2 regions of the Candidatus Villigracilis sp. genome follow, and region 2 is predicted to be linked to the other one. Evidence: riboswitches for the same ligand, from Rfam matches in the RefSeq annotation. Region 2 holds a riboswitch; the other holds the start of a gene.

Region 1 (7,469 bases), on a different contig from region 2:
AGGATGCGGAGCACGAGTGAAGTCATTTTTTTCATCCCGCATTGAATCTTTCCGTCATGCCTTTCAGGGGTGGCATTATGTTTTACGAACCCAGCGCAATATGTGGATTCACAGCGCCATTGCAGCGGCTGTTTTTGTCATTGGGCTTTGGCTGAAAATTCCGCCGCGTGATTGGGCGGTGATCATCCTCACGGCGGCGCTGGTGTTCACTGCTGAATTTATCAACACCTCGATTGAAGTCACCCTTGACCTCGCCAGCCCGGACTCACACCCGCTTGCAAAGATCGGCAAGGACGTGGGTGCCGGGGCAGTGCTGGTCTCTGCCTTTGCAGCCATCCTGATCGGCCTGTTATTACTCGGCCCCCAACTCTGGCAAAAACTCACCACGCTCATCCCTGCCAACTGATCACTGCTCATTAATTACTTTTTACTCATTACTCGTCTCTTAACCCCACACAGGAGCTTCCTCATGTCTTTATCTTTCAAATTCGGCACAGTTGGTTCACCGACAGGCACACCTAAGAAACCAGGCGGCTCGGTGGGTGCGATTGAATTCAGCAAGTCCATTGGGCTGGAGGCATTTGAACTCGGTTGGGTGCAATCAGTACGTGTGACCGAGGCGACTTGCGAATTAATTAAAGCAGCAGGCGAGGCGCAGGCTGTTTCATTGAGCGTGCACGCACCATATTTTATTAACCTGAATGGGACTGAAGAGGAATGGCCCAAGTCTCGCAAGCGCTTAATGGACGCGGCTCATTACGGTTACTTGGCTGGCGCAACGGATATTATCTTTCATCCAGGGTCGTATTTTATGAATGACCCTCTTGAGGTATTGAAGGTTGCCGTTCCGCGTTTGGAAGGATGTATCAAGGAATTGCAAAAGAACGGTGATAAGGTAACCATCCGCCCGGAGACGATGGGGAAATCAGCCATGTTGGGTTCCTTTGAAGATACCCTCGCCATGAGCAAAGCCATGGACATGGTTCAGCCTTGCCTCGACTTCGCTCATCTTCACGCCCGCCCCGGTGACGGCTCGCTGAATACCTACGATGAATGGTCTCGCATGTTGGAGAAATATGGCAAAGAATTGGGCTCAAAATCATTGAAGAACTTGCATATCCACCTCTCTGGCATTGAGTATGGCCCTAAGGGTGAGAAGAATCACCTCACCCTCGCCGATGCGGACCTGGATTTGAAAGCCCTCTTCAAAGCCCTGAATAAATTCGGCTGTGCAGGCCGCATTCTATGTGAAAGCCCCATCATGGAAGAGGATGCGTTGAATATGAAGAAGGCCTGGATGAAAGTAAGTGGGGAGAAAGCCTGAATTCACATCAAGAAAGGATCTTAGTTGTTCAGCCTTAAAAACTTTAGCCACGGATTTCACGAATGAACACGGATTTTTGTCCGTGAAAATTCGTGAAATCCGTGGCTTGTTTTAGGTTTGGATTCTGCCTATAGTCTGGCCACCAGCCCAAAGTCAGCGGGGAGAAGCGAGAACATGTGGGCATCATAAATTGCTGTTCCCACTGTCATTCTGTTTAATAAAACGCCCTCATAATGTGCGTCGATCTTTTCCGCAACGCGTCTGCTGGCTGTATTCCCAGCGGCAATGACGATTTCCGCGCGGATCAGGTTCACTTTTTCAAATGCAAATTTCGCGATCAGTTTGGCAGCGCGCCCTGCAATCCCCTGGCCGTGACGTGAAGTCCGCACCCAGTAGCCAAGGTTGCAAAATTTGTAGACGGGATGAATGTGACTCAATCCGCATCCGCCCACGAGTTCATTGGTTTGTGCATCCAGGATGGCGAAGGAATACATGCCGCCATTTGCCCATTGTGCGCGTGTGACCGTGATGAAGTTGCTGGCTGTTTCCAATGAGTATTTCTCATTTGCCCAGGACATCCACGGGCTGAGTTCGGTCAGAGATTCTTTAACTGCAAGATGCAGTGCCTTTTCCTCCCCAAATTCAAATGGACGTACAGTGATGGCGCCATCCGTGAGTTTTACAAATGGAAACATGATTCCTCGTTGTGTCACCCTGAGCGGAGCGAAGGGTTTCTACTCTCGAAAGTATGAGACTCTTCGGTCGCGAAAAAACGCTCCCTCAGAGTGACATGTAATGATTAAATAAAAAAACAGAGACACATCCTCACCGAGTTTGTCATCTCTGTGTCTCCATTGTACAGTCGTTTAAAACTTAATTGGAAATGTATTCTCTCAAACTATGTTCCACTGCGTAAGCTGCTGCTTCAGCGCGGTTATTCACACTCAATTTGGAGAGAATGCTCGAAACGTAATTCCTAACCGTACCTTCGCCAAGGAATAAGCTCTTGGCGATCTCGCGATTGGTCTTGCCTTCAGAGACCAGTAAAAGCACATGCTTTTCCTGCTGACTCAAATGGGCGAAAGCCGAAGCCTCCTCCTCTTTGACAGCGCGGCGCACTTCCTGGAATACGCGCTGTGTGACTGCGGGGTCGAGCAGCGCTTCACCGCGCCCAACAGATTCAATCGCCTTAACCAGATCCTCGCTCCCGATCTGCTTGAGGATATATCCCGAAGCTCCCGCGCGGATCGCAGAAAACAGCATCTCATCCTCAGCATAGGAAGTGAGCATGATCACTTTTGTGTTTGGGAATTGAGCCACGATCTGCTCGCAAGCCTCGATTCCCGAAGTGCCAGGCAGGCGAATATCCATGACGACAACATCAGGTTTTAATGAAGCCGTTTGTTCGAGCGCCTCACGAGCTGAGCCAGCTTCTCCAACTACATCGAACTGCGGGTGGCGGTCCAGTAAGGATTTCAAGCCGAGCCGTACCACCTCGTGATCGTCTACCAGGATAATTCGTTGCTTTTTCATGTGTCTATTTTACCTCAGGAATATGCAGAAGACGGGCAAAATTCACTAGATTTCCGCTTTTTTAATCTGAAAAAATTCTTCTTAACACGAAGAGCACAAAGTACACAAAGGAATTCTTAAGGGTCTTCTCGAAAATATTGAACTTCCGTGTGAACAACCCTTAAAATTCTTAGCGGTCTTACCGTACTGGCGCACGGCGTAGTGTTTCGTGCTTCGCGGTAAATTAAACTTTTTGCAGTGCAGTCTACTTATTTTTCAGTGTCAGCAGATGCTCCTCGATATGAGCCAGGCTGCGTTCCACCCAGAATTGCAGAGTCAACCCTTCGCCCATCGTTTTGTGGCTGCTCACACGAGACCAGGCCTCCTGCGGCATGGTTTGCAGAGTATTGCAAAGGTCGGTCACATTTGCAGAAAAATCGGTCAAAATACTTTCGAGCGGTTCATCCTTGTTGTAATGAGTCTCCATCCAGGAGTCCGCGTCAAACCCTTTGAAATCAGGGTCCTCCACATTCAGCGTTTGCAGGATGCGCGCACCGTACACCAACTTATCCACATCACGCGCATGTGACGCGATCTGATGCACGGTCCATTCGTCTTCCACTTTCGTAAATGGGTCTTCGAACGCCTTGCAAGCGACCCGAAATTCCTGCGCCGCTTCTGCCAGCCTTGCGATCATCTTTACACGATATTCAAGCAGTTCCTTCATTTTGCCTCCAACAAAGAAATTATATGTTTGACTACATCTTTGGAATTTTCAACTGCATACACACGCACACCATGCGGACTTAATTCCTGATCTGCCTGACGGGATAACTCAGCCAACCCCGCCTTGCTGGATAGATAAGCCCCCGCCTCTTTTTCCCCGCCCTCACCTACTCCTGCGACGATATTCAGAATCACCCCGTTACCTTTTGCCTTCATAATACGCCCTACTGATTGGATCATCAAGAACGCACCCGTCAGGTTTACATCCAAAGTGCGATGCCAATCCCATTCGTCCATATTCAGCAAGGGTGTATGCGGTTCCACTGCCGCATGATTGATTAAAATGTTAATCCCGCCGAGCTCATCTTCCACATCCTTGACCAAAGCCTGCGCCCCAACTTTTTTGGCAACATCTTCAACATAAGCTTTGGCTTTTCCGCCGCGAGCACTGATCCCATCCACAACCTGCTCCACGTTGATGGGGGATATATCATTAGCAGCCACATTTGCGCCATGTTCAGCCAAAGCTTCTGCCAGCAAGCGCCCCACACCCTTACCTGCGCCAGTGATGAGGATGGTTTTGTTTTTTAAGTCCATATGTATATTCTCGCTGATGTGTCACTCTCCCGAAGGACACACCGTACTTGGGTTCGGTGCAAGTGTCGGGACGATGTGAGCGACAGCGAAAGGTCTCTTACTGCAACTTACGAGACTCTTCGGTCGCGAAAAACGCTCCCTCAGAGTGACACAACTTTTTATTGACAAAACGGTATCGTATCCGTGTTTGAATTGGCATTCAATGGCATACCGAAATATGGCGAGGGATCATAGGTGTTTTTAATTTCCAGTTCATTCTTGAAATTTCCCAAGCCATCATCCTCCACAATTGAAATATGCAAGTGAAGGCCGGCAGGGTTGTTCGTATCACCGGAGTAATTCCCTTGATAGCCCAGCAATGTACCAGCTTCCACGTATACCTCTTTGGTTCCTGCTGGGAACTCAGAGGAGACAAAGGAATTTCCCTGCACATCTGCCATGTGAGTATAGTACACCCAGATCTGACGTGAAGGCTCCAGCGGATCCCTTGGCACGCGGATGATGACTGTCGATATCCAATCTGCCTGGCGGGTGAGGTAGCCGGGGTAAGCCGCTACGATGGGCGTGATGCCCACCTCCGTCCCTGAGAAAATGTCCACCCCGGCGTGGCGGTGACCGGGGCGGAAAGAATCGTCCCAGATAAACCCGATCAAGCCATCGGTGGGGAAAATGAACGGAGCCTCGCCGCATCTGGTTCCAGTAGTCATCATCAACTCAGGTTTTGAAGCTTGGTCACGGAACCAATCAAAGACTTGCGCGAGGCGGGCGGTGCTTCTTCCATAGTTAAAGTACAGGTAAATTCCTGCCACCGCAATTGCGACAGGGATTATCAGAATAATAAGTTTTTTGGACATTCAAAACATTATAAATGCTTTGTAAAATTCAGAAACTGCCTCTTGCATTTAATAAGAGAATTCGAGATAATGGTGATGACATTGCAAAACTGCAAACTCGAAAAGGCAAACCCATCGTGAGGTGGGGACGCAAAGTTATGGGTCTTCCAGGTTCCTGCTCAGAATTGGAAGATTGCCAGACCGCCGAAATTTTCCCTGGTGGTTTTTCGTTTTAAAGGAGGCTCCCGCAAAAAATACAGACTAAAGTAACGAAGAAGTTTTGTCCCAAATATTGCCCAACTTAATTTTGAAGAGGAGACAAGATCATGTATCGCAAGGTATCCATCATATTTTCACTGGTACTGGCTCTGGCAGTGGTGTTTTCGGTAGTATCGCCTGCCGTTGCACAACCGAGCATAAAGTCAAATGGGGCCCATGTTGAGAGAAGTGAGAGCGGGGTTTATATTGTTCAAATGATCGATGACCCTGTTGTTGCTTATGAGGGAAACATCAAAGGTCTGAAAGCAACCGCACCGAATAACGGTCAAAAGATTGATAAAAACAGCTCGAATGTAAAAAAATATGTAGCATATCTCGATTCCAAACACGATGCCGCTCTTAGCAAGGTTGGCGGCGGTGAAAAGCTTTATGATTATCATTATAGTTTCAACGGATTTGCGGCAGCATTAACCTATGAGCAGGCCAGCAAGCTGGCTTTTGCCGATGGTGTTGTTGCAGTCAGCCCCGATCAAATGATGCAGGTGGAAACAGTTAGCACGCCTGCTTTCCTTGGGCTTAGTAACCCAGGCGGCTTATGGGATCAACTCGGTGGTGTTGGGAGCGCTGGCGAAGATGTTATCGTCGGTGTTGTTGATACTGGCATCTGGCCAGAAAACCCCAGTTTCTCAGATCAAATCGATCTTTCCGATCAAGCTGGTGAAAGCGGCAAAGACACTGAAGCTTACGGGCCTGCGCCTGCCGGTTGGCAGGGTGATTGTCAGTCTGGTGAGCAGTGGTCGCAAGATGATTGCAACAACAAAATCATCGGTGCGCGCTATTACCTTGCCGGCTTTGGTCACTTCGGCATAGTTCAAGATGACTTCAAATCCGCTCGTGATTATGATGGTCACGGCAGCCACACTGCCAGCACCGCTGCGGGCAATCATGGCGTGACCGCCATTATCGACGGCGTCAATTTAGGCACAATTAGTGGCATGGCGCCGCGCGCTCGCATCGCCGCTTACAAAGTCTGTTGGAATGGTGATGATGGTGGCTGTGTTTCCTCAGACAGCGTTGCCGCCATCGATCAAGCTGTAGCTGATGGCGTAGATGTGATCAACTTCTCCATCAGTGGTTCACGCACCAGCTTCCTCGACCCGGTGGAAGTAGCCTTCCTCTTCGCTGCCCGTGCAGGTGTATTCGTAGCTGCCTCGGCAGGCAATGAGGGTCCTGGTGCAAGCACTGTGGCCCACAACAGCCCATGGCTCACCACCGTAGCGGCTGGAACACATGACCGTTTCTATGAGGGGACTGTGACTCTTGGCAATAGCTCGGTCTACACCGGTGCCTCGGCAACCGCCGGAGTTGGCCCAGCGCCCATTATTAATTCGGATGCTGCTGGTTTGGCGGGCGCTGACCCGGGACAGGTTGCTCTCTGTTACCCGGGAACCCTCGACCCAGCTATCGTAGCGGGCAAAATTGTGGTTTGTGACCGTGGTGTAATTGCACGTGTGGATAAAAGCCTTGCAGTGCAAATTGCTGGTGGCGTGGGCATGGTACTTGTGAATGTCTCACCCAGTTCACTCAATGCTGATATTCACTTTGTCCCAACAGTTCACTTGGCTGATACAGATCGCGCTGCTGTACGTGCATACGCTGCAACACCAGGCGCGACAGCCACTCTAACTGGAGGCACCTTGTCTTCCGTGGTGGCGCCGAATGTGGCCGCCTTCTCGTCTCGCGGTCCGGCCCTCGCCGGCAGTGGCGACTTGCTCAAGCCCGACATTATGGCTCCAGGCGTAGACATCCTTGCGGCATTCTCTCCGGCAGGTGGTGGCCGCGATTGGGATTTCCTGAGTGGTACTTCCATGTCCAGTCCGCATATGGCTGGTATGGGTGCCCTCTTGAAAGACTTGCACCCCACCTGGTCACCCGCAGCCATTAAATCGGCCTTCATGACTACCGCCACTACAGTGCGGAACGACTTTTCTCCTATTCCCGGTACACCATTTGGATATGGAGCAGGACAAGCGGTTCCAAACAACGCCGCTGACCCCGGCTTGGTATATGACGCAGGCTTCAACGATTGGCGTAACTTCCTTAAGGGTCAGGGTCTCTGTAACTTCTGTTTTGGCGCTACTGCTGCAACGGCTATTGATGCAAGCGACCTTAACTATCCGTCTATAGCCATTGGCGCGTTGGCTGGTGTACAAACTGTGACTCGCACTGTCACCAATGTCGGCCCGACAGCTACATAC
Region 2 (7,469 bases):
CTTGCATCCACCACCCGAATCCCATCCGTATACCAAGCCATATAGATATCAGTACCAACCACCAGCGCGTTATGAAGCGAATAATCGCCTGCGGCCTGGGTATTCGTCCCAATCGAGTTCGGCGTTCGATACTCTCCGATCTGTACAGGTGCCGCGAGGTTGGAATAATCATAGACGCGCAGATAACCCTGTCCCTTTTCAATACCTGGGCCCGATGCCTTGCAGAAATCTTCGTCCGCGCTGAACAATAGTTGGCGGACATCATCATATGAAGCAGAGTGCGCATCGCCATCCGCATTCGCTGGATACACAGTTCGGCCTTTGAAAACGGGCTGGGCTGGATTCGTCAAATCCAGAGCGATGAAGCCGCTGTCCCAATAGGATACGAAGACGAGCTTGCCATCATCAGATGGCTCCGCCCCATGCCCATAATTGGGATCGGCATCACATCCCTGCCCCGCGTAGAACGGGCCGCCAATCTCCTGAATTCCCCAGTCTGATGTCTGCACCGGATTGGCAGGATCAGTGATGTCAATCAAACGGAAATCGCCATCGCCATTCCGGTCACGGTAGCCGCTGGGAGTACTTGCATCGGGGTAACGGCTTGTCGGCACAGTTGCATAAGCGAAGGTGTGGCGCAAGTCTGTACGATGTTGGATCTCGAACTCGTGAACGCCGCGCGTGCAGCAACCCGTGTTGAGATAACCGATCTGGATTGGCGCCGCAGGATTGGTAACATCCCAAAGCATCAAACCGCGATCTGCGTTTGTGTCATAGCGAGAGTCACCGCAGTATTGGATTCCGCCAACGGCGATGTCATGCCCTTTCGAGCGCCCATACTGAGCAGTGTATACGACTACGTCTTCAATGGAAGTATTAGGTGGATTCTGGAGCCGCCCCACCACCTGCGGATTTGCCGGGTTGCGGGCATCCACGATGACAACGCTTGTACTCGAACCCTGTGGACAGAAGCGATCTTTCGACCCTGAGGCCCAGTCGCCAAATCCCCATTGGCCAACGTAAGCATAGCCTTTGTGCACCCAAACATCGGCATTGAAGCCTCGCCCACCGAGATCATTGTGGCCAACGACCACCATGTTGAAGGCCTGCCCGACATTGGAGCCGCCACTATCTGCCCGTACTGCCCCTGAAGACAACAGGATGACCACAGCGATTACGCTCAACAACAATCGAATGTTATGTATACGGTTCATCACGTTTCCTTTCATACCGATAAAAATTGGAGATTCAAAACCCAAGTTGTCCTGATTATTATCATTATAGGGATTTCATAGCAAGATTCAATACCTTTTGCAGAAATTTAGTTTGATCGGAGATGCCCAAAGAGGAAGCTGTATTGCATTGATGAAGCACAAAAATCTGAATTTTTATCAGCTCAATTATGTTTAAAAACAAACTCACCCGCGAAAGATTAATTTCGGGGTGAGTCATGGACTACATTGGTGTTACAGCACAAGCTTTTAACGAATGATTACTGCGTCAATCGATCCGTTGGTGCCACCGGATGTGTTTGAAGTGACGAAAACCAGTTTAAGTGTATGGCTGCCTAGTGTTAGCTGACCAGGATAATCCCACCGCATCTGGAAGGTGGACGAAGAGGCCTTCTGGTCAATCGTTCCGACCAGCACATCGTCTACATAAACATCCATTTTCCTAAAGGCGGTACCGCCCTTATAGATTACGCTGAAAGATTGTCCGGTAAAGGCAAAAGTTGCATAGGCACCGTTCTGCGATGTTTGCTTAAAGGAGCGGTTATAAGCCTGCCTCTTGCTCACATTGTCCCAACCAGCGGAGTAGAGAAAGCCGCCATCCATGTCGTCATAGGTGGTTTCCAAGGCTGAAGGGTTGGTCGCAATCATCGTTGCTGTTGGCGGCACCAAGGTCGGCGCAACGGTAGGTGACGATGGTATGGGCGATGCGGTTGGGGTGGTTGTTGGCAATATGACCGACTGGGTGGGTGTGGGTGATGCTGGGACAGGAGTTGCAGTATTAATGGCCACAGCGGTTGAGGTTGGTGTAAAGCTTGGGACCAGGATTGTACTGGTGGGCGCCGGCATGCTCGTTGACGTAGGCGCGACACTGCCAATTGTGTTCCCAACCAGCGTAACGCCTGCAGGTTCGTAAACATAGATCGAGTTGAATATCGTATTGTACGAAACCAATACGTTCTGATTTGGTGTGGTTTGCAGGGAAATGGATCGTATCTGTCCGCTTGGCACGTTATTATTGGTGATGGTTACATTCGTCAGGGTGCCACCCGTATTGCTTGCATAAGCGGAAACTCCGGACCGGCATTCAATGATCGTATTACCCGATATTAGAATATCATGCAATTGAGCTCCCCAGCCTGTATAGAGCTCTTCACCCAATGCTATTCCATGGGCCCTTTTTCCGTCACGCAGATGCGTGCCCGTACAGTAGGACAGGTTGTTCTGCACATTTACGAACGGGGAGTTGTCAACGTAAATATTAACCCCGAAATTATCGTAAACCGTATTGTTTTCCACCTGGGCAACCACCCCGCGTGTGACAGCTATTCCTTCTCCACAATTGTCATAAACCGTGTTGTTTCGAATGGTTGTGTTTTCTCCTCCGGCCTTGACCTTGAGCGCGCTTCCCCACGTAGTCGATAGGCCGCATGTCCCCACCCCATTTTTAGTGACATTATCATGCACGAGGTTGTTTTCAACAATCACGTACTTGCCCGTAACGAGGATTCCGAAGTCAGTGGCTCCAATGGCTTCAAATCCCGAAACATTAATATAGCTGCCGCTCACCACGATTCCATTTGCCTTCACACCCTGCATATTCAGGATGGCTCCATTCCCAATAACGGTAATGGGCGAAGTTGCAGTACCTGAAGTTGAAAGGGTCAATGTTTCGCCATAGATCCCAGGCATTACCTGCAATGTATCGCCAGCGGCCAGGACTGAAACGGCTTTTGCAAACGTCTTGAAGGGCGAGGTAGCTGACCCTGAATTCGTATCACTGCCGCTGGTACTAACGTAATAAATATTGGAACTCAACATTCCGCTTTGAGATCCCGATATCCTAGCACTAGGTAAGTCTGAAGCCAGCGCATTGTAATAGCCCCCTAGCGCAAGGGTCAGTGCTACCATCAAACTCATTAATCGATATGCCTTCTTTTTCACTTATTTCTCCTTACAAAAAATAAAACTGCCTGGCGCATACCAGGCAATTTTCCCGGAATACGTCGGTAGCCTGGCAATCATCGTAGCGGACGAACCACTACCTTTAGACCCGTGGCTTTGCGTCCCCGGCTTTCGCCGGGTTTGCTTTTTTCGAACATATTGATTGAATTTTTTCACAACAGCGAAGTTCTATATTGCGTCGCCAAGATTATCATGACCCCTCTGGAATAGACTTATTATGAGTTAAGAATCCCTAAACATTTTTGGAAACATTACATATAAGTAATAAATCATCTCAAATTTATTACTATTTACATTAATACAACCGGGATTGCGGAGCATATTTTCTTGGTCTTTGCATTTGTGCAAATTCCTTATTACTTCTTATTACCCACATATCTCTTAGAATCTATTAATAAGTAACTCATCAAAGATAATTCAATGCAATTGCTGGACGATGACCGCGAACGTTAAAGGCCCAGCATTTGTGAGTAGTGAACAATTCGCATACTATAAACAGGATCAAGTTGCAATTCAGATCTGAAATAAGTATACTTAAATTGGGCCGAGGATGCCCGTTGAAACAAGATTTGGAGGTTTCATGGAAAAGAAAATCGGCTTGTGGATTGACCACAAAAAAGCAGTGATCGTGAAAATTGAAGGAAAGAAAGAAGAGGTGCTGCAGATCGAATCGAAGGTGGAAAAACGTGTGCGCGCCAAGGGCAGAGGAGTGCGTGGGAGGGCGGCCCACACCGCGCTGTTTGTTGCAGAAGAACCCCAGAACGACAGGCGCTATCAGGAACATCTCAACAAGTATTATGAACAAGTCATTTCGGCGATCGGAGAGGCAGATTCGCTGCTGGTGATCGGCGCTGGAGAAGCAAAGCATGAATTTGAAAAAAGGCTTGCACACAATGGCAATCACGTTAAGGAAGTCCATGTCGAAACCGCAGACAAGATGACCGAGCGCCAGATAGCGGCAAAAGTACGAAAGTATTTTGAAAAGTAAAACTACAATTGATGGCATTTGATAGTAAGAAGTCATATGATGAACCTGTCGCTGTGATACACATTTCAAATTGGAGGACATCATGTCAAAAGACTCAGTACGTCAACTTGCCAACACGCTTTCAGTGGTGCTGGCGCTCGCAGTTAACATCTTGGCCAGCACCCTGCCGCTTAACGGGCAAAACACAGGCGAGATCTCAGATCGCTTTCAGGTTTACTTCGTTCCTGCGGGGTATGTCTTTGCCATCTGGGGCATCATCTACATTGGCTGGATCGCATTCACGGTCTATCAATACCAGACCGCACAAAAGGAAAGTCCGCGCTTACGCAAACTTGGCTACACCTTTGCATTAAGCGGCATCTTCAACGCCGCCTGGTTGTTCTGCTGGCATTACAATTTGTTTGGCTTGAGCGTACTGGTCATGTTGGCCTTGCTCATCCTGCTAATCATCAGCTACCTCAACTTGAATGTTGGTCGCACACCTGTTAGCAATGCTGAAAAATGGAGCGTGGATATTCCCTTCAGCATCTATCTTGGCTGGATCAGCGTTGCTACCATAGCCAACGTCACAGATTATCTTTACCTCATCAATTGGAATGGCTTCGGCATTGCGCCGCAGGTCTGGGCAGTCATCATGCTGGTTGTCGCCAGCATTCTCGCCCTTGCCATGACGATCACCCGCCGCGACTCAGGTTATGCGTTCGTGCTGGTTTGGTCATTCATCGGCATCGCCATTAAACAAGCAGCCACGCCCCTGGTCGCAAACAGCGCCTGGGTTGCCGCTCTCTTTGTGCTCGCGTTGGCAATTTATAGCATCGTCCAACGCAGGCGCGCATAATTTGCATTGCCTCAAAAATACGGTAAGATTGGCGCACTCAAAAGGTGCGCCAATTATGTTTAACATCGCAAATGCCCGCTTCGCTTTTCTGGATGTCGAGACCACCGGCCTTTCTCCGTGGTTTGGAGATCGGATTTGCCAAATAGCCATTGTCCTGACGGAAGGCAAACGCATCAAATCGACCCTTGACCTGCTCATCAACCCCGAGCGGACTCTTTCGCCCGCGGCTATTCACGTGAATGGCTTGGACGAATCCAAATTATCCGTTGCGCCGCGATTTGCAGAGGTAATCGACCAGATAGATACTGCGCTCAAAGATGCGGTAGTGGTCTGTCATAATGCTAAATTTGATATCCAATTCCTCGATAATGAATACCGCAAGTTAGGCCGCACTGTCGAAATCCCTAATTTGATAGATACGCTTTTATTGGCACGCGAGTTCTACGAATTGCCATCCTACAGCCTACATCATCTAGCTGATGATTTCCACGTCTCAGCTAATGTTCAAGGTTCTCGTGCCCTCGCAGATGCGATCACTGCAAAAAATCTCTTCTTCGCCATGATGGACTCGCTCAAATCCATGAACAAACCCTTGGATGATTTTATCGGCATCTACAACTCCCCCGCCTGGCCTGAAGAAGGTGTGTACCTGCCCACTGAACTCAGCGAAGCCATCAACAGCGGCAAGCGTTTGTTTATCAAATATATGGATAAAGACGGTGAGACATCCGAACGCTGGATCACTCCCAAGGATGTGATCGGTTTATCCGATTACATCTACCTGCAAGCCTATTGCCACACCCGCGAAGCTGAACGCACTTTTAGACTTGATCGTATTATTGATGTGGCAGTGGAAGTAGAAAAATAATTAACTATTAAAGACTCAGCCACGGATTTCACTGATTTACACGGATTCTAAAATCCGCGCTAATTCGTGAAATCCGTGGCTTATTTTTGTAATACATTGGCAAACTATGAACTTGTTTTCATGATCTGCGCCAGCGCATTCTTGAAAGCCTCGTAAGGCTGTGCACCGACTATTGCATAACGGTCATTGATCACATAGGTCGGCACACCTGTCACGCCGATCTGCTGTGCCCAGCGGACTTGCTCCACAACCTGGGCAGTGTACTTCCCACCCTCCACAACAGACTGCATATCATCTGCATCCAAGTCTACTTCCTCGGCGGCGGAACGGAGCACATCCCATTTGCTTACATCCGACCCCTCGCCATAGACTTTGCGAAAGATCACGTGATGGAATTCATTGGCTTTATCGTGCTCGCGGGCATATTCAGTAGCTTCATGCGCAAGGCGCGTGTTGTAGATTCGCTTGGTAGAGTTGAACTCCATCCCATACATACTCGCCATGCTGCGTAATCGTTCTTCCGAACCATTGGCACGCGCACGCAGAATGTAATCGGACAATTCCATGCCTTCGGGCGGAGTATCGGGGCGCAAATAATACGGACGCCATTCCACATCCACTTTGTATTCATCTTTCAGTAGGTCGACCACACCCTGGCCGACATAGCACCATGGTCAGATGTAATCAGAGAAAATGGTCAGTTTGAAATCCATTGACAGTCCTTGTTTGTTGAGATGATGGATAGACTGTCAATGGTGGGTGGTTCTTACTCTGATTATGTCATTGCGAGGAGCGCTCTTGCCCTTTGCGATACCATCCCGAATGTTCTTATCGGGACGAAGCAATCTCTACAGCGTTGACGGAGATTGCTTACCCATTCGGGTACGATGTCGGGCAGACGATCACTGCCCTCGCAATGACATGGGCCCGTCTAATCATAATAATTTCGCCAGCAGGAAAATTCTTCGCCAGCAGGAGTAGTGACGATCATGGGCCAGTCGGTATCTGTGATCTTATACTTATCAATTTCCTTGCTGACGGAGGCAAGAGCCTGATCCGCATTGAAACGGGAGAAGTGGAAGGATTGCCAGGTGAATTCACGATCATCCCGCTTGCGCTCGTAGCGGATACATGCCAGGGATGCGCCTATTTTCTCTCGGACGGCATCAGGCAGGGACGGCGTCCGCAGCGCTTTAACCAGTGTAGGAACGGTGTCGTCGGAGAGGTCAATGAAGTATTGGGCATCCAATTCCACGCTGTCATCCGTCAGGCCGTTGATTTCACGCTGGATGTTCTGGTTCACGATGAAAGTATCCACATTCAAGATCGGGAGAGAAATTGCAAACCCAAATGAGGCAATAAGCATCGCAAACGCGAACATCCTTTCTTTGCGAAGGATCTCCAACACGATGGTCGCGATAAGGAGCAGGCCGATCCAGAACAGGAAGACATGTGTGTATGTGCGAAGACGCGAGAAACCATACACCGCTTCATACAGACCGAGGCGCTGGTACGCCGAAACTAGCATGACCAACAGAAGGGCAACGAGGGCAACCCCCAGCCCCGAATAGATCTTTCTCT

Evidence for each region. A riboswitch is a leader RNA that binds a small molecule or an ion and turns the genes downstream of it on or off. The one in region 2 is predicted to bind cyclic di-GMP.
Region 1: it holds a riboswitch for cyclic di-GMP, as region 2 does, so the genes downstream of both, AC14M5_RS12695 (S8 family peptidase) here and AC14M5_RS13095 (right-handed parallel beta-helix repeat-containing protein) in region 2, are expected to answer to the same signal.

The regions. Positions count from the first base shown of each region.
Region 1 covers NZ_JBXMTI010000082.1:3,040-10,508, reverse strand. The annotation lists gene ybeY (rRNA maturation RNase YbeY) at 1-20, shown strand, start outside; gene AC14M5_RS12730 (diacylglycerol kinase family protein) at 17-406, shown strand; gene AC14M5_RS12725 (TIM barrel protein) at 470-1,324, shown strand; gene AC14M5_RS12720 (GNAT family N-acetyltransferase) at 1,453-2,019, opposite strand; gene AC14M5_RS12715 (response regulator transcription factor) at 2,198-2,857, opposite strand; gene AC14M5_RS12710 (DinB family protein) at 3,102-3,563, opposite strand; gene AC14M5_RS12705 (SDR family NAD(P)-dependent oxidoreductase) at 3,560-4,159, opposite strand; gene AC14M5_RS12700 (M23 family metallopeptidase) at 4,318-5,013, opposite strand; cyclic di-GMP riboswitch class I at 5,108-5,201, shown strand; gene AC14M5_RS12695 (S8 family peptidase) at 5,319-7,469, shown strand, end outside.
Region 2 covers NZ_JBXMTI010000088.1:10,393-17,861, forward strand. The annotation lists gene AC14M5_RS13090 (LVIVD repeat-containing protein) at 1-1,214, opposite strand, end outside; gene AC14M5_RS13095 (right-handed parallel beta-helix repeat-containing protein) at 1,482-3,173, opposite strand; cyclic di-GMP riboswitch class I at 3,235-3,329, opposite strand; gene AC14M5_RS13100 (hypothetical protein) at 3,775-4,182, shown strand; gene AC14M5_RS13105 (tryptophan-rich sensory protein) at 4,265-5,020, shown strand; gene AC14M5_RS13110 (exonuclease domain-containing protein) at 5,076-5,888, shown strand; partial or broken gene AC14M5_RS13115 (DsbA family oxidoreductase) at 5,993-6,550, opposite strand; gene AC14M5_RS13120 (DUF4153 domain-containing protein) at 6,820-7,469, opposite strand, start outside.